Regions from separate parts of the Nonomuraea sp. NPDC005983 genome, predicted to be linked through region 2. Evidence: predicted binding sites of a transcription regulator. Region 2 holds the regulator's gene; the other holds the start of a gene.
What was found. Region 2 encodes HrcA, which represses chaperone genes, less so after heat shock. Its sites were predicted from a motif close to TTGGCACTCTCNNNNNGAGAGTGCCAA; they were not measured.
Positions count from the first base shown of each region.

Region 1: a site for HrcA is predicted at 11,961-11,987, ahead of ABZ297_RS35965 (DNA starvation/stationary phase protection protein). Genes of this name have one in related genera too.

Region 1 is NZ_JBEXUP010000120.1:11,375-25,809, forward strand. Features, by position in the region: gene thiI (tRNA uracil 4-sulfurtransferase ThiI) at 1-712, opposite strand, end outside; gene ABZ297_RS35915 (MHYT domain-containing protein) at 1,051-1,830, shown strand; gene ABZ297_RS35920 (6-phosphofructokinase) at 1,969-2,994, opposite strand; gene glpK (glycerol kinase GlpK) at 3,095-4,561, shown strand; gene ABZ297_RS35930 (Clp protease N-terminal domain-containing protein) at 4,593-5,324, shown strand; gene ABZ297_RS35935 (N,N-dimethylformamidase beta subunit family domain-containing protein) at 5,275-6,744, opposite strand; gene ABZ297_RS35940 (beta-propeller fold lactonase family protein) at 6,798-7,712, opposite strand; gene ABZ297_RS35945 (bifunctional helix-turn-helix transcriptional regulator/GNAT family N-acetyltransferase) at 7,744-8,655, shown strand; gene ABZ297_RS35950 (alkaline phosphatase PhoX) at 8,762-9,784, opposite strand; gene ABZ297_RS35955 (methyltransferase domain-containing protein) at 10,022-10,633, opposite strand; gene ABZ297_RS35960 (TIGR04282 family arsenosugar biosynthesis glycosyltransferase) at 10,630-11,286, opposite strand; gene ABZ297_RS35965 (DNA starvation/stationary phase protection protein) at 11,418-11,885, opposite strand; gene ABZ297_RS35970 (MerR family transcriptional regulator) at 11,997-12,746, shown strand; partial or broken gene ABZ297_RS35975 (VIT domain-containing protein) at 12,743-14,435, shown strand, end outside.
Region 2 is NZ_JBEXUP010000032.1:5,687-20,121, forward strand. Features, by position in the region: gene ABZ297_RS16875 (hypothetical protein) at 1-258, shown strand, start outside; gene ABZ297_RS16880 (16S rRNA (uracil(1498)-N(3))-methyltransferase) at 271-1,029, opposite strand; gene ABZ297_RS16885 (sensor histidine kinase) at 1,141-3,300, shown strand; gene ABZ297_RS16890 (roadblock/LC7 domain-containing protein) at 3,297-3,710, shown strand; gene ABZ297_RS16895 (ATP/GTP-binding protein) at 3,738-4,286, shown strand; gene dnaJ (molecular chaperone DnaJ) at 4,273-5,412, opposite strand; gene hrcA (heat-inducible transcriptional repressor HrcA) at 5,424-6,437, opposite strand; gene ABZ297_RS16910 (hypothetical protein) at 6,593-7,375, shown strand; gene ABZ297_RS16915 (DUF3097 domain-containing protein) at 7,393-8,199, shown strand; gene ABZ297_RS16920 (DUF4870 domain-containing protein) at 8,196-8,978, shown strand; gene hemW (radical SAM family heme chaperone HemW) at 8,971-10,191, opposite strand; gene ABZ297_RS16930 (MOSC domain-containing protein) at 10,366-11,064, opposite strand; gene ABZ297_RS16935 (hypothetical protein) at 11,146-11,634, shown strand; gene ABZ297_RS16940 (sensor histidine kinase) at 11,631-12,872, shown strand; gene ABZ297_RS16945 (response regulator transcription factor) at 12,940-13,740, shown strand; gene ABZ297_RS16950 (hypothetical protein) at 13,795-14,094, opposite strand.

The DNA.
Region 1 (14,435 bases), on a different contig from region 2:
CCAGCGCGTACGCCTTGTAGATCGACTCGGAGGTGGTGAACGGGATGCCGGAGAAGTGCAGGAAGTCCACGTGCAGCCCGCGCTTCATCATCCGGTACGCCGCCACCGGCGAGTCGATGCCGCCGGACATGAGCACCAGGGCCCGCCCGCTGCTGCCGACCGGCAGGCCGCCCTGGCCGGGGATGCCGCCGGTGAAGACGAACACCTCGTCCCTGTCGACCTCGATGAACAGGGTCAGCTCGGGGTTTCGCAGGTCGACCGGCAGGCCGTACTCGTCGTTGATGGCCCCGCCGACGAGCCGGTCGAGCTCGTTGGAGCGCAGCGGGAAGCGCTTGTCGCGGCGGCGTGAGCGGACCGCGAACCGCGCGCCCCTCCTGGCCTCCTCGCGCTCGCCCACGAGCTCCAGGCCGGCCTTGAGCACCGCGTCAGGGTCCTTGGCGACGCGCCAGGCACGGTGGATCCAGACCAGCCCGGGGACGTCGGCGACCCGCTGGGCCACGGCGTCGGCCTGCTCGACCCCGGCCCCCTCGGGCAGGAAGATGGCGATGACGCCATGCCGCTTGCGCACGTCGACCTTGACGCCGACGTCCTGGAGCGCCTCGCGGATGTTGCTGATCAACCGGCGCTCGAACACCTCGCGGTTCTTGCCCTTGAGAACGATCTCGCCCAGCTTGAGCAGCACACACGGCTCGCCCAGGGCAGACATCGTCATGGTGGAACCTCCGGAAGTATGGGGAATGCACGCGGTCAGGCCAACGCCGCGACCCATTGAGTTTAGTCCGCGCCGGGCGGTCACTCGATCGCCCATCGCACCAGCTCCGCCACCTTGCGGACGTTCCCATGGGGGCTGACCGCGATCTGTGAGCATCTCTCACGTTGCCTACTGACAGGTTGACAGATAGTCGAGATATCCATGCATATGGGACAGCCCTCCTGGCACAATCCGGGGACCCCTAATGCAAGGATTGTCGTTATATGTCCGTTGTTAACCATTTCACCCAGGGCCCCCTCACACCGGCCCTCGCATACCTGATGTCGTGCATAGGGTCGATGCTCGGACTACGGCTCACCGCCCAGGCGCACGCCTCGCAGGGCGCCTCCCGGATGCGGTGGCTGATCGGCGGGGCCATCTCCATCGGCGGCACGGGTATCTGGGTCATGCACTTCATCGCCATGATGGGCTTCGCGGTCGACGGCACGCCGATCAAGTACAACGTGCCGCTGACGGCCGCCTCCGCCGTCGTCGCCGTCGTGGTGGTCGGCACCGGGCTGTTCCTGGTCTCGTACGGCAAGGGCCGGGTGCCCGCCCTGCTCGGCGGCGGCGTGCTCACGGGCCTCGGCGTGGCCAGCATGCACTACCTGGGCATGTACGCGATGAACATGTCCGCGCACGTCGCCTACGACCGTCTGTACGTGGCCCTGTCGGTGGTCATCGCCATCGTGGCCGCCACCGCCGCGCTCTGGTTCACGCTGCGCGTCAAGAAGACCATCTGGATCACCGGGGCGGCGCTCGTCATGGGCGTGGCCGTCTCCGGCATGCACTACACCGGCATGGCCGCCATGATGGTCACGGTCGACCCCGAGCCCGGGGTCGTGTCGGGGGCCGACGCGCTCGACTTCCTCGTCCCGCTGATGACCGTGATCAGCCTGATCACGCTGACCATGCTGCTCATGGTGATCCTGTCGCCGTCGGAGCAGGAACTGCACGAGGACGCCGAGCTGGTGGCCAGGCTGGAGATGCGCAGGCGCGCGACCGAGGAGCAGCGGCTCACCTACCCCGCCCCACCGGTTCAGCAGCAGCGGATGCCCGTGAGAGGCCGGCGGAGATAGGCGAAACCCCCTGGGTACGGCTTGCGACGCGTGGTGGGCCGCCAACTCTCCGCGGCGCAAGCCGTACCCTGAGGGGGGTTCGTGGCGGTGACCCGCCCTTCAAGAAGGTACGGCCCGCCACTTGCAAGTCACTTAACGTCAGCCGAAGAAGACCTCGGCCTCGGCGTAGCGCTCCACCGGCACCGTCTTGAGCTCGGCCGTCGCCTCGCCCAGGCCGACGCGGACGATGTCGGTGCCGCGCAGCGCGACCATCTTGCCGTAGTCGCCCTCGTGCGCCGCGTCGATCGCCTGCAACCCGAACCTGGTGGCGAGCACCCGGTCGAACGCGGTCGGGGTGCCGCCGCGCTGGATGTGGCCGAGCACGGTGGTGCGGGCCTCCTTGCCGGTGCGCTTCTCGATCTCCTTGGCCAGCAGCTCGCCGATGCCGCCGAGCCGGACGTGCCCGAACGCGTCGAGCTCGCCCGCCTGCAGCGCCATCTGGCCCTCGATCGGGTGGGCGCCCTCGGCTACCACCAGGATCGGCGAGTAGCGGGTGCGGAAGCGCGACTCGACGTACTCGCAGACGCGGTCGATGTCGAACGGCTTCTCCGGGATGAGGATGACGTTCGCGCCCCCCGCCATTCCGGCGTGCAGCGCGATCCAGCCCGCGTGCCTGCCCATGACCTCGCAGATGAGCGCCCGGTGGTGCGACTCGGCGGTGGTGTGGAGGCGGTCGATGGCCTCCGTGGCGATGTTGACGGCGGTGTCGAAGCCGAAGGTGTAGTCGGTGCCCGACAGGTCGTTGTCGATCGTCTTGGGTACGCCGACGACCTTCACGTCGCGGTCGAAGAGCTGCTTGGCGACGCCGAGGGTGTCCTCGCCGCCGATGGCGATCAGCGCGTCGACGCCGGTGGCCGCCAGGTTCTCCTTGATGCGGTCGACGCCGCCCTCGATCTTGATCGGGTTGGTGCGCGACGAGCCGAGGATCGTGCCGCCTCGTGGCAGGATCCCCCGCACGGCCTGGATGTCCAGCGGCATCGTGTCGCCTTCGAGCGGGCCGCGCCAGCCGTCACGGAATCCGACGAACTCGTGCCCGTAGGCGCTCACCCCCTTGCGGACCACAGCCCTGATGACAGCGTTCAGACCGGGGCAGTCGCCACCCCCGGTGAGTACTCCAATACGCATGGCGGGTTCCTCCCGATGGGCTTCACGACCAGAATCGCATTGTGCCCGCCCGCGCGGGCAGTGGTCTAGACCAAACGCGAGCGGAGCGAGGGGCGATTCAGTGAGTGTGTTGGCCATCGACGCCGGAACGACGGGAGTCACCGCGCTCGTGGTGACCGAGGACGGGCGGATCGAGTCGCGGGGCTACCAGGAGTTCGCCCAGCACTTTCCCGAGCCCGGCTGGGTCGAGCACGATCCGGAGGACATCTGGCAGGCCACGCTGGCCGCCTGCGCCGCGGCGCTGGCCGGGGCCGCGTCCACGCCCGGCTGTGTCGGGATCACCAACCAGCGCGAGACGGCGGTGCTGTGGGGCCGGCGCACGCTGGCCGCGCCGCACCGCGCCGTCGTCTGGCAGGACCGCCGCACCGCGGGCATCTGCGAGCGGCTGCGCTCGCGGGGCCACGAGCCGCGCGTCTCCGAGCTGACGGGGCTGCGCCTGGACCCGTACTTCACGGCCACCAAGCTGACCTGGCTCGCCGAGCACGACCCTCGGGCGTGGGACGGGGTGCGGTCGGGCGACGTGGTGGTCGGCACCGTGGACTCCTACCTCATCGCCCGGCTCACGGCGGGGGCGCGGCACGTGACGGACCCGTCCAACGCCTCGCGGACGCTGCTGTACGGGCTGGCCTCCGGCGGCTGGGAGGAGGAGCTGTGCGAGCTGTTCGGCGTCCCGGTGGAGGCGCTGCCGGAGATCGTCCCGAACTACGGGCCGCTCGGCCGGACGGACCCCGGCGCCTTCCTCGGGCTCGACCTGCCGATCAGCGGTGTGGCGGGCGACCAGCAGGCGGCGCTGTTCGGGCAGACCTGCTTCGGCGTCGGCGACGTGAAATGCACCTACGGGACGGGCTCCTTCATCCTGACCAACACCGGTGGAGAGATCGTCCGCTCGCAGGCCGGGCTGCTGAGCACGGTCGCCTGGCAGACCCCGGCGGGTGAGCTGACCTACGCGCTGGAGGGCTCGGTCTTCGTCACCGGCGCGGCGGTGCAGTGGCTGCGCGACGGGCTGGGCCTGATCGGGACCGCGCCCGAGTCCGAGGCGGTGGCGCGCACGGTGCCCGACAGCGGCGGCGTGGTGTTCGTCCCGGCGCTGACCGGTCTGGGTGCGCCGTACTGGGATCCGGAGGCGCGCGGGCTGATCACCGGCATCACCCGCGGCACGACGCGGGCGCACCTGGTCAGGGCGACGCTGGAGGCGATCGCGTTCGAGGTGCGGGACGTGGTGGAGGCGATGACGGGCGACTCGGCGCCGGTGCTCAAGGCCGACGGCGGGGCCAGCGGCAACAACCTGCTCATGCAGCTCCAGGCGGACCAGCTGGGCACGGTCGTGGAGCGTCCGGTGGTCCAGGAGACGACCGCGCTGGGGGCGGCGTTCCTGGCGGGGCTCGGGTCGGGCGTCTGGGCCTCGGCCGACGAGCTGCGCAAGACATGGCAGCTGGATCGCCGGTTCGAGCCGGGCGAGCGCGACGAGGCCGCCTACGAGCGCTGGCGCGCGGCGGTGAGCCTGGCATCAGCGTCAACACACGGTTGACGATCGCCGTTCGTCAACCTATGGTTGACGCATGGAATCAAACGTACGTCTCGACGACCTCATCAACGCGATCAGGAGCCGCCACCCCGACGGCGACCCGCTGGGCGAGTTGACCGACGCGGTGTTCCTGGGCGAGCACCTGGGCGAGGTGGCCGACCACCTGATCGGCCACTTCGTCGACAAGGCCAGGCACGCGGGCGCCTCCTGGACCGACATCGGACGCAGCATGGGCGTGACCAAGCAGGCGGCCCAGAAGCGGTTCGTCCCCAAGGAAGGCGGTTCGCTCGCCGACGACCTGAGCACCTACACCCGCTACACCCCGCGGGCCCGCAACGTGGTCGTCCAGGCCCAGGAGGAGGCCCTCGGCTCCGGACACGACCACATCGACGTCGGCCACCTCGTGCTCGGGCTGCTGCACGAGCCCGAGGCGCTGGCCGCCAAGACCATGGTGCTGCTCGGCGCGCCCCTGGAGTCTGTCAGGGCCGCCGTCACCGCCGTGCTCGGGCCGCCGAGCGAGTCGGCGCCCGCGCTGCTGCCGTTCACCGCGCAGAGCCGGAAGGTCCTGGAGCTGACGCTGCGCGAGGCGCTGCGGCTCGGACACAACTACATCGGCACCGAGCACCTGCTGCTCGCCGTGCTCTCGCTGGACGACAGCCCGGTGGTGGACGCCCTGGCAGGGCTGGGCGTCACCAAGGAGCCCGCGGAGCGCGAGATCAAGAGCATGATCCACGCGATCGTTCAGACTCGCGAGGGCAGGGACTGACCCGCTGAGGCGGCCGGACCGGCCCCTTGGCGAACCTCGTCAGGATGTTCCTCGTCGCGCGGCGGGTGAAGGCGGCGGCCGCGTCGGTCACGCCGTGGCCGCACCGCTTTCCGCGCATCCCGCACACCCAGCGCATCGTGCCGGAGGCGAACACCCCCGCCCCGCTGGGCGCGGTGTAGTAGGTGGTGTCGGTGACGGTCGACCGCCCTCCGCAGTTGACCGGCGAGCTGGCCAGCACGCTGACGTGCTGGGGAGACCCCTTCCCCACCCTGTCGGTCTCCACTCCCGCGAGCCCGGGGAAGCGCCTGCCGTGCGTCCCGCGGAAGATCCAGTGCTCGGGCCGGCGCACCAGGTAGGCGGCCTCGGCCGGGAAGCAGTCGTACATCTGCCCGACCAGTGAGCTCTCCGGGTTCGACTCCCGCCACAGCGGGCACTGGGTCTCCTTGTCGCAGGCGACCATCCGGCCGTAGAGGCCGATCCGCCAGTAGACGGCGTTGGCGCCGAGGAAGGCCAGGTTCACCCCCCGGTCGCGAGCCTGGGTGACGGCGGCGCGCATGGCGGGCGACCAGTACTCGTCGTGCCCCAGCGACACCACCGCGCGGGCCCCGTCGAGGACTCCCGGCCGCAGGTCGAGGCTCGTCAGGTAGGCGAGGGGCACCCCGCTGCGCTCTGCCAGCTCGATGGCGTCCTTCTCGAAGTCGAGGAAGAGCCGCGCGCCCGAGGTGTCGTACGGGCGGTCGAAGGTGACCTTCCGCGAGCGGTCGTCGAACCCGCCGGGCCCGGTGTAGAGGCTCCGCCCTCCCCACGAGTTGTAGGCCTGCCAGGTGGTGACCGCGTTGACGAGCACCACCCGCCCCTCCGTGGACGCCGAGCGCACGGTGATCGGGACGTACCGCTGCCCTCCGGTGGACGCGTCGAGCCGCACCAGGTACGCGCCCTCCCGCCAGCCGGTGGTCTCGACCGTGAGCGACGGCTTCCAGTGGGCGGCGGTGACCATGCCCTGGACCGTCTTCGGCGGCTCCTGCCGCACCCCCGGAAGCTTTCCGGACTCCCACACCTCGGCGGGATTCGCCCCCATCCGGAAGACATGGACGGTGAAGCGCGGCGCGGTGGTGGAGACGCGCAGCCGGAACCGCTGCCCCGGCAGCACGCTGACCTGGTCGGCGAACCCCTCGATCTCGTGCTCGCCGCCCTCCTTGGTGATCCGCCACGGCTCCTGCCGCGCGGCCGACGCGGACGCGACAGCCTGGGGCGAGGCTGCGGAAGCCGCGGCGGACGGCTTGGCGGGCAGATCGGCGGGCAGATCGGCGGGCTGATCGGCTGGGGGCGCCGCCGGGCCGGAGCAGGCGGACAGCAGCAGTGCCAGGGCGGTGCTGCACGCAGTGAACAGCAGGGCCACGACGGCGAGGGTCTTGCGCACAGCCGCCATCGTCACGGACGCGGACGCCCCGCGCCCCCGGCTTAACCGACTGATTACCCGGGCAGCACGCAGGCCGGGCGCTCCACCTCGATCACCTCGCCGGTGGGCCGGGGCACCCCGTCGTCGAGCGCGAACACGGCGACGGCGTCGGACTCCTGGTTGGCCACGTACATGCGGTCGCCGTCGATGGCGAAGTGCCTGGGCCAGTCGCCGCCCGAAGGCACCTCCGCCACCAGCTGAAGGTCGTCGGCGCGCAGCACCGAGACGGTGTTGGGGCCGCGGTTGGCCACGTACAGCAGGTCGCCGGCGAGCTCCAGGTGCGAGGGGTGGTTCACGCCCCCGGCCCGTGAGGCGGGCACGCCCACGACCTCGTCGCCGTCGACGGCGGTGACGGTGCCGTCGAGCTCGCCCGCGACGTACAGCCGGGAGCCGGAGAAGGCGAAGTGGCGCGGGCCCGTGCCGGGCGGCAGCTTCAGCGGCGGCAGCGGCTCGCCGTCGAGGGTGTAGCGGCGGATCTCGTCGGTGCCCAGGTCGGAGACGTGCAGCAGGCCGTCGTGGAAGACGGCCTGGTGGGCGTGCGGGCCCTTCTGGCGGTCGGCGACCGGCCCTGAGCCCTCGTGGCGCAGCACGATCGGCTCGCCGGTGAACGCGCCGCGCGAGTCGAGGCGGTGCAGGCTGACGGAGCCGTCGCCGTAGTTGGCGGCCGCCAGCAGTGTGCCCGACGGGTCGACCGCCACGTGGCAGGGGCTGTCGCCCTCGCTGGAGCGCTCGTCCAGCGGCGCGAGCCCGCCCTCCGCGGTGGACGCGGTGAACGCGGTCAGCCGGCCGCGGGCCAGCTCGCCGGCCGCGTAGAGCACGGGCAGGGAGGGGTGGGCGGCCAGGAACGAGGGGGACGCGACGCGGGTCAGCTCGCCGCCGGCGGTGAGGATGCCGGGGCCGTATCCGCCGATGTAGAGGGGGTGCTTCACAGGAGGCATCCTCTCATGCTTGACTGTGGCAATGAATTCGTTGACAGAGGCAAGGGTCGCCGAGGTCAGGGCCTTCAACCGGTTCTATACCAAGTTCATCGGCGTCCTTCAGGCCGGCGTGCACGACTCCCCCTACTCGCTGACCGAGGCGAGGGTGCTGTTCGAGCTGGCCCAGGCGGAGCCGATGGAGACCGGCGACCTGCGCGTCCTGCTCGACCTCGACGCCGGCTACCTGAGCCGGATCCTGAGCCGCTTCGAGGCCGACGGCCTGGTCTCCAGGGAGCGCTCGGCGACCGACGCCCGCAAGCAGGTGGTACGGCTGAGCGAGGCGGGCATCGCCACCTACTCCGGGCTCGACGCCGGCTCCGCCAGGGAGGTCGGGCGGCTCCTCGACGGGCTCGCGGACGAGGCCCAGCAGCGGCTGGTCAGCAGCATGACGACGATCAGGAGCCTGCTCGGCGAAGCCGACCGGCGCGAGCTGTACGTCATCAGGCCGCCGCGCGTCGGCGACCTCGGCTGGGTCGTCTTCCGGCACGCCGAGCTCTACAGCCGCGAGCAGGGCTGGGGCATCGAGTTCGAGCAGCTCGTCGCACGGATCGTCGGCGAGTTCGACCCGGCGCGCGACACGGGGTGGATCGCCGAGGTCGGCGACGAGCGCGCCGGCTGCGTTTTCCTTATGCACCAGGACGAGACCACCGCCAAGCTGCGCATCCTGCTGGTCGAGCCGTTCGCCAGGGGGCTCGGCATCGGCGGCCGGCTGGTCGAGGAGTGCGTACGCCACGCCAAGGCCGGCGGCTACAAGCGGATCGAGCTGTGGACGCGCAGCTGCCTGGTGAGCGCGCGACGCATCTACCAGGCGGCCGGGTTCGTGATGCAGTCGGAGCAGAAAGGCGCGGAGAACGGGATCGAGATCACCGACGAGATCTGGGCCCGCGACCTCTAGGCCACCAGTTCAGCGGCCCGGCCAGGCGGCCGAGCTGGTGGCGGAGCTGAAGGTCATGCTGCTGCGCTACCTGAGCTGACTCGCAGTCAGGGGCCGGGGCGTGGAGCTAAGGGCGGAACGGGCCCGCGACCTCGAAGGTGTCGCCGTCGGTGCGCCCGCGCTTGGAGGAGAAGTACAGCCGCCCGCCGTCGGGCGAGAACGCCAGGCCGGTGAGCTCGGCACCCGCGTGCCCGTCGAGCACGCAGAAAGGCGTCACCGACCGGTCGGGGGAGATGACGTGGATCTCCGTCGTCTCGCGGGCCACGTACAGGTCGCCCGAGGGCGCGGCGGTGATCGCCCGGACGTCGTCGTACACGCGGTCGAGCGTGGACGCCTCCGCGTCGTACGCCCACAGGCCGCCGTCACCCTTGGTGGTGAAGTAGCAGACCCCGCCGGCGTAGTGGCAGGCGTTGCCGCCATCGAAGTGGCGGGCGTCCTCGACCTGGTGCCGGGACGCCTTGAGCAGCGCCGCCGGAGAGGGCACCGGCCGCCAGTCGCCGGAGACGCACAGCACCTCGAGGGTGCCCTCGGTGAGGTCGCCCCAGTCGCCGGGCCTGAAGCGGTAGAAGCAGCCGTCGGGCTCGCCCTCGGTGAGGTAGACGACCTCGCGGTCGGGGTCGCAGGCGGCGGCCTCGTGCTTGAACCGCCCCATCGCCAGGCGGGGACGGGCGGCGCGAACGCCGTACGGGTCACACTCGAAGACGCGGCCCCGATGCCCCAGCTCGCAGGACAGCCAGCTGTGCCACGGGGTGGCGCCTCCCGCGCAGTTCAGATCGGTGCCCGACAGGATGCGGTAGGCGTCGCCCACCGAGCCGTCGGCCCGGAACCGCAGCGCGGCCGCGCCGCCGAGCAGCGGCAGCTCCGAGTTGGACACGTAGATCCAGCCGGGGCCGTCGGGGAAACAGGCGCCGCCGTCGGGGGCGGCGTGCCAGGTGAGCCCGGCCACCTTGCGACCGGAGCGCGCCACCACCCTGCCGGTGAAGCCTCCGGGCAGGGCCAGACCGTCGGCGTCCGGCGTCCGGATCGGGCCGTACGGGCTCTCCGCGCCCTCCCAGAGCGGGCCCGTGCGGAGGAGAGTCTTGTGGGACATCGTGGGCCTCCCTCTAGTCGCCACGCCAGTCGACCGCACCGACATGAATGGCAGGGGCTCGGGAGATCAAACTCTGCGCAAACCCGCGGCCACCAGCCCCTCGCAACCGCCGCACACCGACCAGACCAGCAGCACCCATCGAGGCGCCCCGGCCCGCCGACGCCGTTCGGCGGCGTCGGCGGCATGTCCAGAGCGTCTCATGGAACCGCGCCGCGGCGCGCGGCGACGTGACCGCTGTCAGCGGAGGGCGGCGAACCAGCGGCCCGCCGACTCCTCACGGTGGATGATCACGAAGCCGGTGGAGCCGGCCAGCGCGGGAAGGTCCGTGAGGGAGACCGTCGCCCAGGAGAACCAGGCTCCGGTCACGGCGCCGTGGCGCAGCCGGACGCGGTCGACGGCGCTCGGCGTGCCGGGAGGGGCGACCTCCGCGACCACCTCGCCTCCCGTCCTGACCAGTTCACGCATCCGGCGCAGCAGGGCGGCGGGGTCGCCGCCGATCCCGATGTTGCCGTCGGCCAGCAGCACCGTGGACCAGCGGCCGCTGCCGGGCACCTGGTCGAAGACGTCCCGGCACAGGGCCAGGCCGCCCGCGCGGCGGGTCAGCCGCACGGCGTGCGGGGTGATGTCGATGCCCAGCGCGGCCACGCCCCGCCGGGTGAGCGCGACCGTGAGCCGCCCGGGGCCGGACCCGACGTCGAGCGTGGGCCGCGCGCACCGCGCCAGCATCACCTCGTCGCCGTCGATCGGCTCCAGCCAGCGGGTGGCGTCCAGGCGGTGGCGGCGTCCGTCGGCGTACTCGACCTCGATCGCGGCCCCCGCGAGTGAGCGTGCGTAGAGCGGGCCGATCACCTGGCCGCTCCCGTACCGAGCCGGGTCAGCGTGGCGGCGAAGCCGGTGCCCGGGGCCAGCCCGGCGACCAGGCGGGCGTCGGCGGCGTCGTCCACGTCGGTCAGGGACGGCAGGAGAGCCACGTCCAGGCCGGCCTCGCGCAGCCGCCCCAGCTGGGCGCGCCCGGTGCCGGGGCTGGACATGGGAACGCCCAGCAGCAGCGCGGGATCGGGCCGCCGCAGCCCGAGCAGCCAGAAGCCGCCGTCGGTGGCGGGCCCGAACACGGCGTCGTACCCGCGCAGCGCGACGGCCGCCCGCTGGAGCAGGGCGGGGGTGAGCTGCGGCGTGTCCATCCCGACGAGCACCACGGGGACGGGCCGCCGCGCGTAGACGTCCTCGAACGCCCATGCCAGCCGCTCGTCCAGCCCGTCCCCCCGCTGCGGAACCACCCCGAACCCCCGTGCGCGCCCGCCCCACGGGCCCTGCCGGACGTCGTCGAGGGCGAGCACCCGGTCGGCGGCCGGGGTCGCCGCGACGGCGCGCAAGGTGTCGTCGAGGGCCGCGGCGGCCAGCTCGGCCGCCTCGGACGGCGTGTAGGGCGGGGTCAGCCGAGTTTTCACCCTGCCAGGGACTGGGCGCTTGGCGAGCACGACGAGTTGCACGCGGTCGGTCATACCCACGCACGGTAGATCGCCAGGAGATGATCACCTCTTACGTCCTGCTTACGCCGGCGAGCCGCACCGGACGAGCCGCCCAGGACGTGGAGCAGCCCGGGACCGCGAGTGGTCCCGGGCTTCCGGATGGTTCAGAGCTGGGCCTGGAACATCCAGCGCTGCTTGTCGATGTCCTGAGAGACGGCGATGAGGATGTCCTGGGTGACAGGGTCGGGCTCTTCGGTCGCCCGCACGCGTTCGCGCATCCGCTTGCCGATGCCGTCGAGGGTGTCGGTCATGCGCGCGACGACCTTGCCGTCCTCGATCCAGCCGTACTCGGGCTGCGGGAGCCTGGTCGACTTGGCGACGGTGCTGGAGCGGCCGTCGGGGTTGATGCCCAGCGCGACGGCCCGCTCGGCGACCGTGTCGGCGTGCTCGCGCGCCAGCGCGACCACCTCGTCGAGCTGCAGGTGGATCGGGCGGAAGTGCGCGCCGATCAGGTTCCAGTGCGCCTGCTTTCCCGCGAGTGAAAGATCTATCAGATCCACCAGGGCGCCCTGCAGGGCCTCCGTGACGGTCTTCTTGGCGTCGCCAGAAAGCGGACCGGTGATCGTAGCCATGACGTGTTACCTCCCCGTCGTTCTGACCTCACTGTCCTCTTGGGACAACGCCCACCTCTGCCCGGATTCTTCCGGTTGACACTGTAACAATGACAGTGTCATTGTGAAGGTATGAACGAGACCTGGACCATCGGCGAGCTGGCGCAACGCGCCGCCGAGGCGCTGCGCGCGCACGCGCAGCCGGTCAACGGCCGGGTCCGTGAGGTGCCGGGTGAGCGCCTGATCAGGTGGTACACCACGATCGGCCTCCTCGACCCGCCACTGGCCAGGCGGGGCAGGGTCGCCCAGTACGGCAGGCGTCACCTGTTGCAGCTGGTGGCCGTCAAGCGGCTGCAGGCGGCGGGGCACTCGATCGCCGACGTCCAGGCCGCCCTCACCGGCGCGACGGACGCGATGCTCGAGGACGCCGCCCACCTGCCCCCTGCCCGCACCGGGATCGCCACACCGAGCACCGCACCGAGCACCGCACCGAGCACCGTCCCGTCCGCTCCCGGCGAGGCTCCCCGCGAACGGTTCTGGGCCGAGCGGCCCGGCGAGCGGGCTGCGCACCGCGCCGGAGCGCTGACGGTCCGCCATGAAGACGTCCCCCTGGCGCAGGCGGGGCAGCAGAACGCGTCGCAGACGGGGCCCCTCACCGGCGGTACGGACGGCCGGCCGCACCGGGAGCCGCGCGCCCTGGTGGACCGAGCGCCCGAGGCGGGCGGCGGCGGAGCCGGTGCGATCTGGGGCGTCCGGCTCGGCGACGGGGTACGGATCGTCGTTGACGGCGCCGGGCGCTCCCCATCCGATGACGACGTCCAGGCGGTGCTCGCCGCGGCGGCGCCGCTGGTCGCGGTGCTCGTAGAGAGGAAGCTGGTATGAAGATCACTTCGCTCGAGCCGGCCCGGTGCCTGCCGGTGCCCGACTCGGGGTTCGGGGCGCTGCGGACCGAGCGCGGCAACCTGCCGCTGGAGAGCGTCGACGTCAAGGCCGACATCTCCGGCCTGATCGCCGGGGTCGAGGTGACGCAGGGCTTCCGCAACCCGTTCGACGTCACGCTGGAGGCCACCTACGTCTTCCCGCTGCCCGACAGGGCGGCCGTGACGGCCTTCCGGATGGAGGCAGACGACCGGGTGATCGACGGCGTGCTCAAGGAGCGCGGCCAGGCCAGGGCCGACTACGACCAGGCCCTGCGCGAGGGCAGGCGCGCCGCGATCGCCGAGGAGGACCGCCCGGACGTGTTCACGATCCGGGTGGGCAACCTGCTGCCCGGCGAGCGCGTCTCGGTACGGCTGACGCTGAGCCAGCCGCTCCCGTACGAGGACGGGGCCGCGACGTTCCGGTTCCCGCTGGTCGTCGCGCCGCGGTACATCCCCGGCAGCCCGATCGACGGGCCCCCGGCCGGTGGCGGCGTCGCGCCCGACACCGACGCGGTGCCCGACGCCTCGCGCGTCACTCCCCCGGTGCTGCTGCCCGGCTTCCCCGACCCGGTGCGGCTCTCGCTGTCGGCGACGGTCGACCCCGCCGGGCTCGACCTGCGCGAGCTGGCCTCCAGCCTGCACGTGGTGGAGGAGGAGGGGGACGAGAAGGGGCACACGGTGCGGCTGCGTCCCGGTGAGCGGCTGGACCGTGACTTCGTCCTGCGGATGTCGTTCGACGCGTCCACGTCGCTCCAGCTCGACGGGCGCGGCACGTTCGCGCTGACGGTGGTGCCGCCGGCACTGGAGTCGCGGCGCACGCCGCGCGACCTGGTGCTGCTGCTGGACCGGTCGGGCAGCATGGGCGGCTGGAAGATGGTCGCCGCCCGCCGGGCCGCCGCGCGGATCGTCGACACGCTGACCGAGCACGACCGTTTCGCGGTGCTGACCTTCGACTCGGTGGTGGAGCAGCCCTTCGACGACGGCCTGCGGGAGGCCACCGACCGCAACCGCTACCAGGCGGTCGAGCACCTGGCCAGGGTGGACGCCCGTGGCGGCACCGAGCTCCTGGAGCCGCTCCGCCAGGCCGTCGGGCTGCTCGGCGACTCCTCCAGGGATCGCGTCCTGGTGCTGGTCACCGACGGGCAGGTGGGCAACGAGGACCAGATCCTGGAGCAGACGGGGGGCGCGCTGTCGGCGATGCGCGTCCACGCCGTCGGCATCGACCGGGCGGTGAACGCCGGCTTCCTCGGCCGGCTGGCGGGGCTGGGCGCGGGACGCTGCGAGCTGGTCGAGTCCGAGGACCGGCTGGACGCGGCCATGGAGCAGATCCACCGCCGCATCGGCGCCCCGCTGGTCACGGACCTGTCGCTGAAGGGGCTGGACGTCGAGCCCGGCACGGTCACCCACCTGGGGTCGCTGTTCCCGGGCGTCCCGCTGCGGGTCCACGGCCGTTACCGCGACGGTTCGGCGGTGACGGTCCGCGGCCTGGCCGCCGCGGGAACGCCGTGGGAGCAGCAGGTCACCGGCATGGTCGTGGACAGTCCGGCGATCCGCGCCGTCTGGGCCCGCGCCCACCTACGCGAGCTGGAGGACCGGTACGCCATGGGCGAGCACGAGCTGGAGGCCCAGATCGTGCGGACCTCGCTGGAGT
Region 2 (14,435 bases):
TCGACCAGCAAGCCGTCGCCCAAGCCGACCCCCACCCGCTGCCCGACGTCCACGCAGGAGCAGCCGCCCGACGACTGCCCCGCGGAGGAGACCCCCACCCCCACGCCCACCGCGACGCCGACTCCCTCGACGTCGGTCTCGGAGACCGGCCCGCCCACCGGGCCCTGCCCGGTCGAGGAGTGCCCCCCGACCGACCTGGCACCCACGCCGAGCGACGTCATCAACCCGCTGATCGCCACCCCGCAGGCCACACCGTGACCGCCTGAGGCGTCACCACCGCCCGCTCCTGGTGAGCAGGACGGCCGCCGCCGCCACCCCGGCCGTCGAGGTCCGCAGCACCGTGGGCCCCAGCAGGACCGGCAGCGCCTTCGCCGCCGTGAACCTGGCCAGCTCCTCCTCGGAGACCCCGCCCTCGGGCCCCACCACCATCACGATGTCGCCGCTGACCGGCAGCTCCGCCCCTGACAACGGCTGCTCCGCCTCCTCGTGCAGCACCAGCCCGAGCGCCGCCTGCGCCAGCAGCGCCTCCACCCGGGCGGTGGACGCGAGCTCGGCCACCTCGGGCAGGTGGAACCGGCGGGCCTGCTTGCCCGCCTCCCGTGCCGTGGACCGCCACCTGCCCAGCGCCTTGGCGGCCCTGTCGCCCTTCCACTGGGTGACGCTGCGCGAGGCCGACCAGGGGACGATCACGTCCACGCCCGCCTCGGTCATCATCTCCACCGCCAGCTCGCCCCTGTCACCCTTCGGCAGCCCCTGGACGACGACCAGCCTCGGCGTGGGCGCGGGCACCTCGTAGCGGGCGAGCACGTCCAGCCTGAGTGAGTCCTTCAGCACCTCGCGCACCACGCACTCGGCGACCACGCCCGCGCCGTCGGTCAGGTCGACCCGCTCCCCCGCCCGCAGGCGCCGCACGGCGGCGGCGTGCCGCCCCTCGGGGCCGCCGAGGACCAGCTCGGCCGCTGCCCGGTCGGCCAGGTCGTCGGCCAGGTCGTCGGCCAGGTCGTCGGCCAGGAAAACCGGCACGGTCACCGGCGATCACCCTCTCAGATTCTCACAACGGGTAGCAGGGCGAACACGTAGCGCATACGGTGGCGTTCGCAATCGCACGTCTCTCACGTCACTTTACGAGGGGTCGGACCGATGACCGTTCCCCCTGCCAGCCCCCCGGCCGGCGCCCCGGCCGGCGGCGGCCGCCGGCCGCGCTGGCCCCGCACCATCAGGGCCCGGCTCACGGTTGTGCTCGCCGTCCCCACGGTCCTGATGATCTGCCTGGCAGGGGCAGGGGCGGCCGCCCAGCTGAGGGCCAGGGCCGACGTGTACGCGGCCGCCCGCCATGTCGACCTGCTGCTCTCCGCCCAGGACCTGGTCCACTCCCTCCAGCGCGAGCGCGGGCTGACGGCGGGCCTGGTCGGCGGCGAGAAGCGCTTCCAGACCGACCTGGCGGTGCAGCGGCGCGTCACCGACAAGGCGTGGACGTCGCTCGACGCGCTGCTGTCCACCCCCGCCGTACGCGGCGCGCCCGGCGCGGCCGGCATGCGCGCCGCGCTCGGACGGCTGGCGGCGCTGACCGCCACCCGGGCCGCCGCCGACACCGGGAGCGCGACCGGCCAGGAGTGCTTCGGCTACTTCACGGCCGCGATCGGCGCGATCATCGACGCGTCCTTCTCCGTGGACGTCGGCCGCAGCGACCCGGCCCTGCTGCGCGGCCTCCAGTCGCTGGAAGCCCTCAGCCGGGCCAAGGAGGCGACCGGCCAGGAGCGCGCCACCGTCACCGGCGCGTTCGCCGCCGGGTCGTTCAGCACCGAGGAGTACGTGCGCTTCCTGGAGACCCGCGCCGCCAAGCTGGCCGCGTTCGACCGATTCCAGCGCCTGGCCACCCAGAAGGAGATCGCCGCGCTGAGCCGGGTGCAGCAGGACGTCCCCGCCACCACCACGGCCACCATGGAGCTGAAGGCCATCGCGGGCTCGCGCGGCCAGCAGCTCCACCTGAGCTCCCGCTCCTGGTACGCCGCGATCACCGCCTACATCGACGGCCTGCGCGGTGTGCAGCGGGCCGTCGGCGACGACGTGCGCGCCCTGGCGGCGGGCCTGACGGACCGCGCCACCCACCGCCTGGCAGCGTTCGGCGTGCTGGTCACGGCGCTGCTCGCGGGCGCGGTGGTGCTCGGCGTGGCGACGTTCCGCTCGATCCTGCGCCCGCTGCGCCAGCTCATCGGCGACGCCAACGAGGTGGCCGAGCGCCGCCTGCCCGAGGCCGTCGCCCGCGTCCAGGCCGACGACGGCGCCGAACCCGCGCAGCTCGCCTTCGACTCCCCCCTCGACAGCCGCGACGACGAGTTCGCCGAGGTGGCGGGCGCGCTGCGGAACGTGCACGCGACCGCGGTGCGGCTGGCCGCCGAGCAGACGCAGCTGCGCCGCAACACCGCCGAGTCGCTGGCCCACCTGGGTCACCGCAACCAGACCCTGCTGCGCCGCCAGCTCGGCTTCATCAGCGCGCTGGAGCGCGAGGAGTCCGACCCCGACGCGCTGGCCTGCCTGTTCGAGCTCGACCACCTGGCCACCCGGATGCGCAGGAACGCCGAGAGCCTGCTGGTGCTGGTGGGCGAGCACGGGCCGCGCCGCTCGTCGGAGCCCGTCGCGGTGGGCGACGTGCTGCGCTCGGCCGTGGCCGAGGTCGAGGACTACCGCCGGGTCATGCTGTGCCGGATCGACGACGCACTGGTCAGGGGCGCCGTGGTGGCGGAGGTCGCGCACCTGGTGGCCGAGCTGGTGGAGAACGCGCTGGCGTTCTCGCCGCCCGGCGCGCAGGTGGAGATCCAGGGACGCGCCGACGCGGGCGAGTACCACGTCGCCGTCATCGACCAGGGCGTCGGCATGTCGGCGGACGAGCTGACCACGGCCAACGCCAGGCTGCGCGGCGAGCGGAGCTTCCTGGTGGCACCGACCCGTTACCTCGGCCACTACGTGGTCGGCAGGCTGGCCGAGCGGCTCGGCGTCCGCGTGTGGCTGCACGAGTCGCCGCTGAGCGGCGTCACCGCGCGGGTCGTACTGCCCGAGGGGCTGCTGGCGGCCGACCAGGACGCGGCGCCGGCGACGACCGCGAACGGCCTGGTCCGCCGGAGACCCAGGGCGCGCGGACGCCGCCGTGCGGAGGAGTTCGCCCACTGCGGGCCGGCGGAGCAGGCGGCACGCTCGCCCGAGCGTGTCAGGACCATGCTCAACACGTTCAGGGCAGGCGTGCGCGAGGGAGAGCGGCAGGCCGCCCGCGAGAGGGAACAGGAGGACTCCGCATGCCCGTGAGCACGGAGGCGCAGAACTTCAACTGGCTGCTCGCGAACTTCGTGAAGGGCACCGACGGCGTCACGGACGCCGTCGCGGTCTCTTCCGACGGGCTGCTCATGGCGGTGTCAGAGGGGCTGGGCAGGGAGGGCGGCGAGCAGCTCGCGGCCATCGTGTCGGGCCTGTCGAGCCTGTCGAGGAGCGCCTCCCGCAGGTACGGCATGGCCGGGCTGAAGCTGGTCATGGTCGAGATGAACAAGGGGTTCCTGCTCGTCTCGGTGATCTCCGACGGCAGCTGCCTGGGCGTGCTCGCCGACGTGAACTGCGACCTGGGGCTCATCGGCCACGAGATGGCCGTGCTGTGCGAGCGGGTCGGCGGGGTGCTGACGCCGCAGCTCGTCGCGTCGCTGAAGAACACGCTGCCATGGTGAGCCGGCCACCGGCGGACAGGGGCGGCCGTGGTGTCGCGGGCTGACCCGCCGGCCGCGCGGTCGGCGAAGATCGTGGTCGCGGGCGGCTTCGGCGCCGGTAAGACCACGTTCGTGGGCGCGGTCTCCGAGGTCGAACCGGTAACCGCCGAGGCGGCCATCACCACCGCCGAGTGCCTGTTCGGCGTGGACCGTAAGGCCGCGACGACCGTCGCCTTCGACTTCGGCCGGCTCACCCTGCGCAACGGAGTCGTGCTCTACCTGTTCGGCACCCCTGGGCAGGCCCGCTTCGCCTTCCTCTGGGACGACCTGGTACACGGCGCGCTCGGCGCGGTCGTCCTGGTCGACACGCGCAGGATCGAGCAGTGCTTCCCGGCGGTCGACTTCTTCGAGGAGCGCGGGATGGCGTTCGCGGTGGCCGTCAACAACTTCGACGGGGCCGCGCGATTCGACCTGGACGAGGTGCGCGAGGCCCTGGGCGTCGCCTCCGACGTGCCGTTCGTCGACTGCGACGCCCGCGACGGGGAGTCGGTCAAGGAGGCCATCGCGGCGCTCCTCGACGGGGTCACCTCCCGTTGAAGGCGTCGCGCAACCGCGAGAAGAAGCCCTGCTGGCCGGGGGCGAACTTGCCGGGCGGGCGCTCCTCGCCGCGCTGCTTGGCCAGCTCGCGCAGCAGATCCTCCTGCGCCTGGTCGAGCCGCATCGGGGTCTCGACGTTGACGTGGATCAGCAGGTCGCCACGGCCCGACTCGTTGAGCCGCTGCACGCCGCGCCCGTACATGGTGATGACCTGACCCGCCTGGGTTCCCGGCCGGACGTCGATCTCCTCCGAGCCGTCGAGGGTCTCGACCGCGAGGATGGTGCCGAGCGCGGCGGCCGTCATCGGGATCTGCACCGTGCAGTGCAGGTCGTCGCCGCGCCGCTCGAAGATCTCGTGCGCACGCTCGACGATCTCGAGGAACAGGTCTCCGGGCGGGCCGCCGCCGGGGCCGACCTCGCCCTCCCCGGCGAGCTGGATGTGCGTGCCGTCCTCGACGCCCGCGGGGATGCGCACCTTGATCGTACGCCGGGTGCGGACGCGCCCGTCGCCCGAGCACTCCTGGCAGGGGTGGCGGATGATGGTGCCGAAACCGCCGCACTGGGGGCACGGCCGCGACGTCATCACCTGGCCCAGGAACGACCGGGTGACCTGGGAGATCTCGCCGCGCCCCGAGCACATGTCGCAGGTGTCGGGGTGGGTGCCGGGCGCGGCGCCCGCGCCCTGGCAGACCTCACAGCGCACGGCCGTGTCGACGACCAGCTCGCGGGTGGTGCCGAAGGCGGTCTCGCGCAGGTCGAGCTCGACGCGGATGGTCGCGTTCCTGCCCCTGCGGGCCCTGGTGCGGGGGCCGCGGGTGGCTCCGGCCGTGCCGAAGAAGGCGTCCATGATGTCGCTGAACGGAAAGCCGGCGCCGAAACCGCCTGCCCCCGCGCCCGCCCCGGCGCCGCCGAAGGGGTCGCCGCCCAGGTCGTACATCTGGCGCTTGTTCGGGTCGGACAGCACCTCGTAGGCCTGCGTGATCTCCTTGAACCGTTCCTGGGTCTCGGGATCGGGGTTCACGTCGGGGTGCAGTTCGCGTGCCAGCCTGCGGTAGGCCTTCTTGATCTCGTCCTGACTGGCGTCACGGCGCACCCCGAGGGTGGCGTAGTAGTCGCTGTTTGCCACTTATCGACCTCTTAAGATGCAGCCAGGATCTGGCTGACGTAGCGTGCCACCGCGCGCACGGCGCCCATCGTCACGGGGTAGTCCATCCTTGTGGGACCCAGCACGCCGAGCCGGGCCAGTTGTCTGTCACCGGAACCGTATCCGGTCGCGACGATGGACGTGCCCCGTAGATACGGGTTCTCCGACCCGATGCGCACGGTGAGCGCGGACGGTGTGTCTGTGGAAGTCTCGCCGAGCAGCCGCATGAGCACGACCTGCTCCTCCAGCGCTTCGAGCACGTCGCGCAGGCCGACAGTGAAGTCGGCCCCCGCCAGGTTGGCCGCACCCGCGAACACGATCTTCTCGTCGTGCCGTTCGACCAGCGTCTCCAGCAGCACCGACAGGATCGTCGCCACCACAGGACGGTCTTCGACGGGCAGCCGCTCGGGCAGGTCGGCGATCTGCTCGGGCACGTTGGTCAGGCCGCAGCCGTCGAGGCAGGCGTTGAGGACCGCGCGCAGGTGCGCGACGCGGGTGTCCTCCACCACCTCGGGCAGCTCGATCACCCGCTGCTCGACGCGGCCGGTGTTGGTGATCAGAACGAGCATGACCCGCCGCTCGTTCAGGGGGACCAGCTCGACGTGCCGCACCGTGGAACGGGTCAGGGTGGGGTACTGCACGACCGCGACCTGCCTGGTGAGCTGCGCGAGCAGCCGCACCGTGCGGGTCACCACGTCGTCGAGGTCGACCGCGCCCGCCAGGAACGTCTCGATCGCCCTGCGCTCCGCCCCGGACAGCGGCTTCACCTGTGACAGCCGGTCGACGAACAGGCGGTAACCCTTGTCCGTCGGGACGCGGCCCGCACTGGTGTGCGGCTGGGTGATGTACCCCTCCTCCTCCAGCGCGGCCATGTCGTTCCTGACCGTCGCCGGGGAGACCTTGAGGTTGTGGCGCTCGGCCAGCGCCTTGGAGCCCACCGGTTCATTGGTGGACACGTAATCCTCGACAATGGCGCGGAGCACCGCCAGCTTCCGATCATCGAGCACGTGCTCACCTCCCTGCCTCTTCCTTCGGGAACGACAGATCTAGCACTCTGTGTTCCCGAGTGCCAAGTGTACGGCTCCTGGTCACCAGGCGCGATGACACAGGCGTCCAACGTCCTGCTAGTCAGTTCCAAGCGGCAGGCATCACACTTGCGGACATGACCGACAAATCCCAGCCCCCGACCTTCGGCCCGCCGCCCGGGCAGGGTCCCTCGTACCCCGGTCAGCCTCCTCAGTTCGGGCAACCTCCCCAGTTCGGGCAACCTCCCCAGTTCGGGCAACCTCCCCAGTTCGGGCAGCCTCCATACGGCCCTCCTTACGGCCAGCCGCAGTACCCTCCGCCGCCTCCGTACGGCCAGCCCTACCAGTTCCCGCCCCCCGTGGACCCCAAGCAGATCAGGCCGCGCCTGTGGTGGATCGCACTGGGCTGGGGTGTCGCGGTCATCTGCGTCGTGGTCGGCGTGGTCCTGTTCGGCGCCGGCGTCCTGGGCTCCGTGACGAGCGCCGCGCCGTCCAAGACGTTCGCGTCCGGCCAGGACGTCACCGTCACCGTCGACCCCGCCGACAAGCCCGCGATCTACCTCGCCAGCGCCTCCCAGGTGCACTACGAGTGCCGCATCTCCGGCGGCCCCGGGCAGGCCAAGCTGGCCAACACGCCGATCAACCAGACGGTGACGGACGACGGCGACGTCTGGGAGCTCATCCTGGTCGTCAACGCGCCCGCCAAGGGCGACTACAAGCTCCTCTGCGTCACCCAGGAACAGGCGGACGTGAAGTTCGGCGTGGGCCGCGAGCTGACCGCCGCCGCGGGCGGCATGGTGGGCGGGGTGGCCGCGCTGGTGCTCATCCCGGGGCTGGGGGTGCTGGCCGCGATCATCGTGACGGTCGTCGTCCTCATGCGACGCGGCAGTCACCGCAAGCGCCTTGCGGTCGGCGGGTGATTTGCTACGGTCCCCGTGTGTACGAGGGAGACGTTCTCGCGGGGAACTGGCGGCGACCGGGCAAGGGGAAGATCCCGCAGGTGCCCGCCGAACCGGACCTGGTCGTCGAAGACGCCGACAGCGGCTTCTGCGGGGCCGTGGTGTCGTGCGACAAGGAGGCCGTCACGCTGGAGGACCGGTTCGGCAAGCGCCGCCTGTTCCCGCTCGCGCCCGCCGCCTTCCTGCTCGAAGGCCAGGTCGTGACGCTGGTACGGCCCACCGCCGCGACCGGGGCGCCACGGCGGAGCGCGTCGGGCTCGATCGCGGTCGAAGGGCTGCGCGCCCGCGTCGCCAGAGAGAGCCGGATCTACGTGGAAGGCGTGCACGACGCCGCGCTGGTGGAACGGATCTGGGGCCACGACCTGCGGGTGGAAGGGGTCGTGGTCGAGTACCTGGAGGGCGTCGACGACCTGCCGGCGATCGTCGCCGAGTTCGGGCCCGCGCCGGGGCGACGGCTCGGCGTGCTGGTCGACCACCTGGTGCCCGGGTCCAAGGAGAGCCGGATCGCCGCCCAGGTCACCTCCCCGCACGTGCTCGTGGTGGGCCATCCGTACGTGGACGTCTGGCAGGCGGTCAAGCCGTCGGTGCTGGGCATCCCGGCCTGGCCGGACGTGCCACGCGGCCTGCCCTGGAAGGAGGGTGTGATCGCCGCCCTGGGCTGGGGCGTGGAGCCGGCCGACGCGTGGAGGCGGATCCTCGGCGCCGTCTCGACGTACACCGACCTCGAGCCCGACCTGCTCGGGCGGGTCGAGGAACTGATCGACTTCGTCACGGAGGCAACATGAGCCAGGACCAGCCGCAGCCGCCGCCCGACGACGACGCCACGAGGCGCGTCAATCCCTCGGACATCCCGCCCGCCTCGCCCTCGGGCCCCCAGTACGGGCCGCCATCCGGCCCCCAGTACGGGCCGCCATCCGGCCCCCAGTACGGGCCGCCATCCGGCCCCCAGTACGGGCCGCCTTCGGGCCCTCAGTACGGGTCCTCCCCGTCCGGCCCCCAGTACGGGCCGCAGTTCGGGGCTCCGTCCGGGCCGCAGTACCCGCCCCCCTCCGGCCCTCAGTACGGCCAGCAGCCCGGTTACGGCGGGCAGCCCGGCTATGGCCAGCAGCCCGGTTACGGGCCGGGGGCCGGTTACGGCGCCCAGGCTGATCACGCCTACGGGCAGTCCGCTCCGCCGCCGCCCGGCTACGGTTACGGGGCGCCGCGGCAGGAGCCGCATGTGCCCGGCAAGTACGGCCCGCGCCCCGGCAGCGACGACACCACGATGGCGATGCTGGCCCACCTGCTCGGCCTGGTCGTCTCCTGGGTCGGCCCGCTGATCATCTACCTGATGAAGAAGGACGAGTCCCCGTACGTCCGGGACCAGGCGGCGGAGGCCCTGAACTTCCAGATCACGATGTTCATCGGCTACCTGGTCGCCGGAGTCCTGACGATCGTCCTGATCGGCCTCATCCTGCTGCCGCTCGTCTGGATCGTGTCGCTGATCTTCCACATCCAGGCCGCCATCGCCGCCAACCGCGGCGCGAACTACCGCTACCCGATCGCCATCCGCCTGATCACATGACGAGGTCGCGCACCAGCGCGTCGGCGAGCAGCCGCCCCTTCAGGGTGAGCACCATCCGTCCCGCCTTGAACGGCTCCGTCTCCAGCAGCCCGTTGCCGAGGGCGGCCGCGACGGCCGACCGGGCGCCCGGGGCGACGCCGGCGAGCGGATAGCCGGACGCCAGCCGCAGTTCCAGCATCAACCGCTCGACGTCGCGGTCCTCGGCGGGGAGCACCTCGCGCGCGTGCGCGGGCGAGGTGCCCGCGGCCAGGCGCTGCGCGTACGCGGCCGGATGTTTGACGTTCCACCAGCGGGTGCCGCCGACGTGGCTGTGCGCGCCCGGCCCGGCCGCCCACCAGTCGCCGCCGGTCCAGTAGAGCAGGTTGTGCCGGCATCTGGCCTCGTCGGACGTCGCCCAGTTCGACACCTCATACCAGCGGAAACCGGCCGCCTCCAGCATGGAGTCGGCGATCTGGTAGCGGTCGGCGGCCACATCGTCGTCGGGCATGGGCAGCTCGCCGCGCCTGATCCTGGCGGCCAGCCGGGTGCCTTCCTCCACGATCAGCGAGTACGCGGAGACATGGTCGGGCTCGGCGGCGATCGCGGCGTCCAGCGTGGCCCGCCAGTCGTCGTCGGACTCGCCCGGCGTGCTGTAGATCAGGTCGAGGTTGACGTGCCCGAACCCGGCCTTCTTCGCCTCCTGGACGGCCTGCGCCGCCCGTCCGGGGGTGTGCCGGCGGTCGAGAACCTTGAGGACGTGCTCGCGGGCGCTCTGCATGCCGAAGCTGACCCGGTTGAACCCCGCTTCCAGCAGACCGTCGAGGTAGGCGGGATCGACCGACTCGGGGTTGGCCTCGGTGGTCACCTCCGCGCCGGGGCGCAGCCCAAACTCGGTGTCGACGGCGCGCAGGATGCGGCTGAGGTCGGCGGCGCGCAGCAGCGTCGGGGTGCCGCCGCCGAAGAACACCGTCTCCACGGGGAGGTCCACGTCGCCCAGGACGCGGCGGGCCAGCCGAACCTCCTCGATCGCGGTGTCGGCGTAGTCGCGCTGCGAGGCGCCGGGGCCCAGCTCGGCGGCGGTGTAGGTGTTGAAGTCGCAGTAGCCGCAGCGCGTCACGCAGAACGGGACGTGCACGTAGAAGCCGAACGGGCGCTCACCGAGGCCGCGCAACGCGCTCTCGGGCAACTCGCCGGACTGAGGGGCGGCCTCGCCGTCGGGCAGGGTGGATGGCACGCCTCCAGTCTGCCCGCTACCACCCACTACCCGATCCACCCCCTCCCCCAACGCCCCGCACCAGCCGCCCACTCCCCCCACCTTCTGAGGGTCGGGGGTTCAGCGCAGCAGGGCCCCGGCGACGGCGGGCCGGTGGCGCCGCTGCCTGTCACCGCCCGCGACCGCCAGGGCCGGTCAGGTCGGCGTCAGATCGGAGCCGGTGCCCAGGACCCGCTTGGCCGCCTCGTCCCAGGCGCTGTCGTGCCCGGGAAAGGCGACGACGCGGCGCATCAGCTCCTTGTCGCCGTGGAAGGCCAGGAAGGACTGGGCCACCGTCACGCTCCCCTCGGGACGCGACACGATCTCCACCTCGTCCCCCACTTCCAGCTCGCCGGTCTCCACGACCTTCAGGTACGCCCCGGGACGTCCGGCACGGGTGAACCGATTGACCCAGCCCGGCTCGTCCATCCAGTTCCTGAACACCACGCACGGCACCCGTGGCCCGCTCACCTCCAGCAGGGCGGTGCCGATCCGCCACCGCTCGCCGAGCAGCGCGCCGTTGACGTCGAGCCCCGAGGCGGTCAGGTTCTCACCGAACCGGCCGTCGGGCACCTCACGACCGAGTTGCCGCTCCCACCAGTCGTAGTCCTCCCTGGCGTAGGCGTAGACGGCGTGGCTGGGGGCGCCGTGGTTGGCGAGGTCCGCGCGCTCGTCGCCGGCCAGCCCGTTCGCCCGCACCTCGACCCGGTAGGTGACCGGGGTCTTGTCGATGGCGGTACGCAGGAGCTTGCCTGCCCACTCTGCGTCGACCGCTTTGCCGACATTGACCGAGATGATGCGCATGCTCTTGACGGTAACCGCGAGCTCGTCGGACGGCGATCGGATATTCGCCATGCTCTCCACCCCAGGGTGGAGATCCTCGCCTCAACCCCCGGGCCGATCCGGAGGAACCCCCTGGCTCCTACCTTCTCAGGCATGGACCCGATTCTGGCCCCCGCCCTCATCCTCCTCGCCGTCGCCTTCGTCGTGTACCGGCAGATGATGACCCGTCCCACGGCCAGGAGCGGCCTGGTCTACGTCGCCGGAGCCATGATCGTGCTCGGGCTGGTGAACGGGGCCCTGATCGACACTCGTCACCTGACCATCAGCATCACACTGCTGGTCGTCGAGAGCGTCGCCGCCGTCGCCCTGGGAGCGGTCCGCGCCGCGACCGTCCGCGTCTGGATGGACGCGGCAGGGGTCACCTGGTCGAAGGCCACCGGCTGGACCATGCTGGCGTGGGCCGGCTCGGTGGTGGCCCGCGTCGGCCTCTACTACGCCGGGACGCTGTTCGGCCTCGCCTCCTCGACCAACGGCATCCTGTTCTTCATGGGGCTGACGGTGGGGGTCCAGGCCCTTCTCGTCGCCTGGCGGGGACAGGCCCTGGCCCGCGAGACCAGGCGAGAGGATAGCTTCGTGAGATGACCCCCGAGCCGAGCAGGATCGCCGCCACCGTACTCCGGCTGGGGGCGATCGCGCTGTTCGTGGTGGCGCAGAGCGGGTCTCACCCTGGCCTGAGCCTCAAGGGCGAGGGCCTCGGGGCCACCCTGCTGACGGCGTCCGTGGTGCTGACGCTGCTCGTCGCCGTACTCCCGTCCGCCCCACCAGCCCATGGAGCCCCTCACCCGGCAGGGATGTCCGCTCCGTCGCTCGACGGTGGTGTGGTGCCGGGACCATCCGTACAACGGACGCCAGGGGAGCCTGGGCGCTCGTGGGTCGATGGGGTGGCGGCGTCGCTGAACAGGTTCTCGTCGGCCACGCTGCTCGGCGTGCCGGTCAAGCTGATCGCCCTCGGCCTCGGCGTCGTCCTGTCGATCGTCCTGGACTGGGTGGCGGAGGGTAGCCCCGCCATCGCTGTGCTGTACTTCTGCGTCGGCGCGGCAGGCGCCCGGTACCGGCTGGCGCAGGCGCTGCCGATCGTCGCGCTCGCCGCGACGGGCCTGCTGGTGTCGGGCGCAGACTCCGGCCAACTGGACCGCGACCTCAGCCTGATCTTCAGCATCGGCGTGGTGTTCCTGGTGATGTACTCCATCAAGGAGCGCCGCGCGGCCAGGGCGGTCCAGGCTCGGGAGGCCGTCCTCGCGGAGCGCGCCAGGATCGCCCGGGAGATCCACGACATCCTCGCCCACTCCCTCTCGGCGCAGATCGTCCACCTGGAGGGCGCCAAGCTCCTGCTGCGGGCGGAGCGGAACGACGAGGCCCTGGAGAGGGTGGTGCAGGCGCGCGACCTGGCGAAGTCGGGGCTGGAGGAGGCGCGCAGGGCGGTGTCGGCCCTTCGCGAGGACCCGCCCGCGCTCCCGTCGGCCCTGCGAACTCTGGCCGACGACTTCGAAACCGCCACCGGCCAGTCGTGCACGCTGTGCATCACGGGGACGCGCCGCCGCCTCCAGCCGGAAACGGAGCTTACCCTGATCCGGACCGCCCAGGAGGCCCTCACCAACGTCCGGCGCCACGCCCCTGGCCGGCCCGCCGCCGTCCGCCTCGCCTTCGCCACCCGCTCCTGCGACCTGGAGGTCACCAACCCCGCCGCGTCGGCGCCGGGCGACCCTGGGGGAGGATATGGCCTCATGGGCATGCGTGAACGCGCCGAACTCCTGGGCGGCACCTTGACGGCCGGCGAGACGCCGAACGGCTTCCGTGTCCACCTCAAGGTGCCGGCGTGACCTCCCGCCACCGCCAGAAGGAGGGCATGCCCCGTTCATCCGCTCGCCCGCGTCGACGGTGGTGCTCGTGACGAACGTCAGGGTGGTGGTGGTCGACGACCAGACCGTGGTCCGTGAGGGGCTGGTGCTGGTGCTGGGGCTGCTGCCCGGGATCGAGGTCGTCGGATCGGCGGGCGACGGTGAAGGCGCGCTCCGGATGGTGTCGGAGCAGCGTCCGGACGTCGTGCTGATGGATCTGCGGATGCCGCGCATGGACGGCGTGGAGGCCACCAGGCGGATCCGGGCTGAGTACCCCGGGACCCAGGTGGTGGTGCTCACCACGTACGCGGACGACGAGTCGGTGTTCGCGGCGCTCAGGGCGGGAGCGCGCGGCTTCCTCACCAAGAGCGCGGACTCCGACGAGATCGCCAAGGCGGTCGCCACCGTCGTGCGGGGCGACGCCCAGCTTGACCCGGCCGTCCAGCGACGCCTCCTCGACTCCATAACCCACCCGAACCCCTCGCCTCGGGGCTCCGAGCCTCGTCCCGACACGCAGCCGCCGGGCTCCGCGCGCACGAGCGCCCCGCGCTCCGACGCCGAGGGCCCACCCCATGACGCGGCCGCATCCCGCCCCGGGACGCCACCCTCTGCCTGGACCGTTCGGCACCGTGGCGGCGATGGCCCGCTTCCTGACGGATTGACGCCTCGTGAGGTCGAGGTGCTGCGGCTCATCGCCGAAGGGCTGTCGAACGCGGAGATCGCCGCCCGGCTCTACGTCACCGAGGCCACCGTCAAGACACACATCAACAACCTCTTCGCCAAAGCGCGGCTGAGGGACCGGGCCCAGGCGGTCACCTACGCCTACCGGCACGGCCTGGCAGCGACCTGACCTCGCCTCCGTCGTCTCCGTGGAGCCTGTGGGCGGTGAGGGCACGGCGGCAGGCTACCGGCCGTCGGAGGTGTTCAGTTGTGATTCCGCGTCAAAGCCCGCGAGCTGTAACAGCGTTTCGAGCGCCGCCTGGCGGGACTCCTCCGCCGACGCACCCCGCTCGCCGAAGCACTCCGCTGCGACGTCGAGCACGGCCTTGACCACGGCGGCATCCGGGTACGGCACGTCGACCAGCACGGTGCCGTCGTCGGACGCCTCGGCCGGGGACAGGTGGAGCCTCAGCAGCCGCCGGGTCTCCTCGGCCACCGCGACCCCCAGTACTGCGGCACGTTCGAATCGCTCAGAAGCAATCACGAGACCCTCCAGTCGCACACGTGTTCGGCTCCGAAGATAGAGGGCCGCACCGACAGAATCCCCGACACCATCGGGGTTCTCGCGAGAAAGCGCTGGAACGAGAGGGCTGAAACGAGAAAGGGCCGGACGAGAGGAGACCACCCGGCCAGCGGCAGAAGCGCGTGCGTTACCTGGCCGCCAGGCCCCACGGACGGCTGGAGGGAGGAGGACCTGGAGCCCCGCAGGCTCCTCGACGCCCCCGCCGTGCTGGGACTGCAACCGAACGCCCCGCAGTGCTCGACCTGTGGCCGAACGCCCGGACGTGCTCGACCTGTGGCCGAACACGCCCGCGGGCGTCCGGA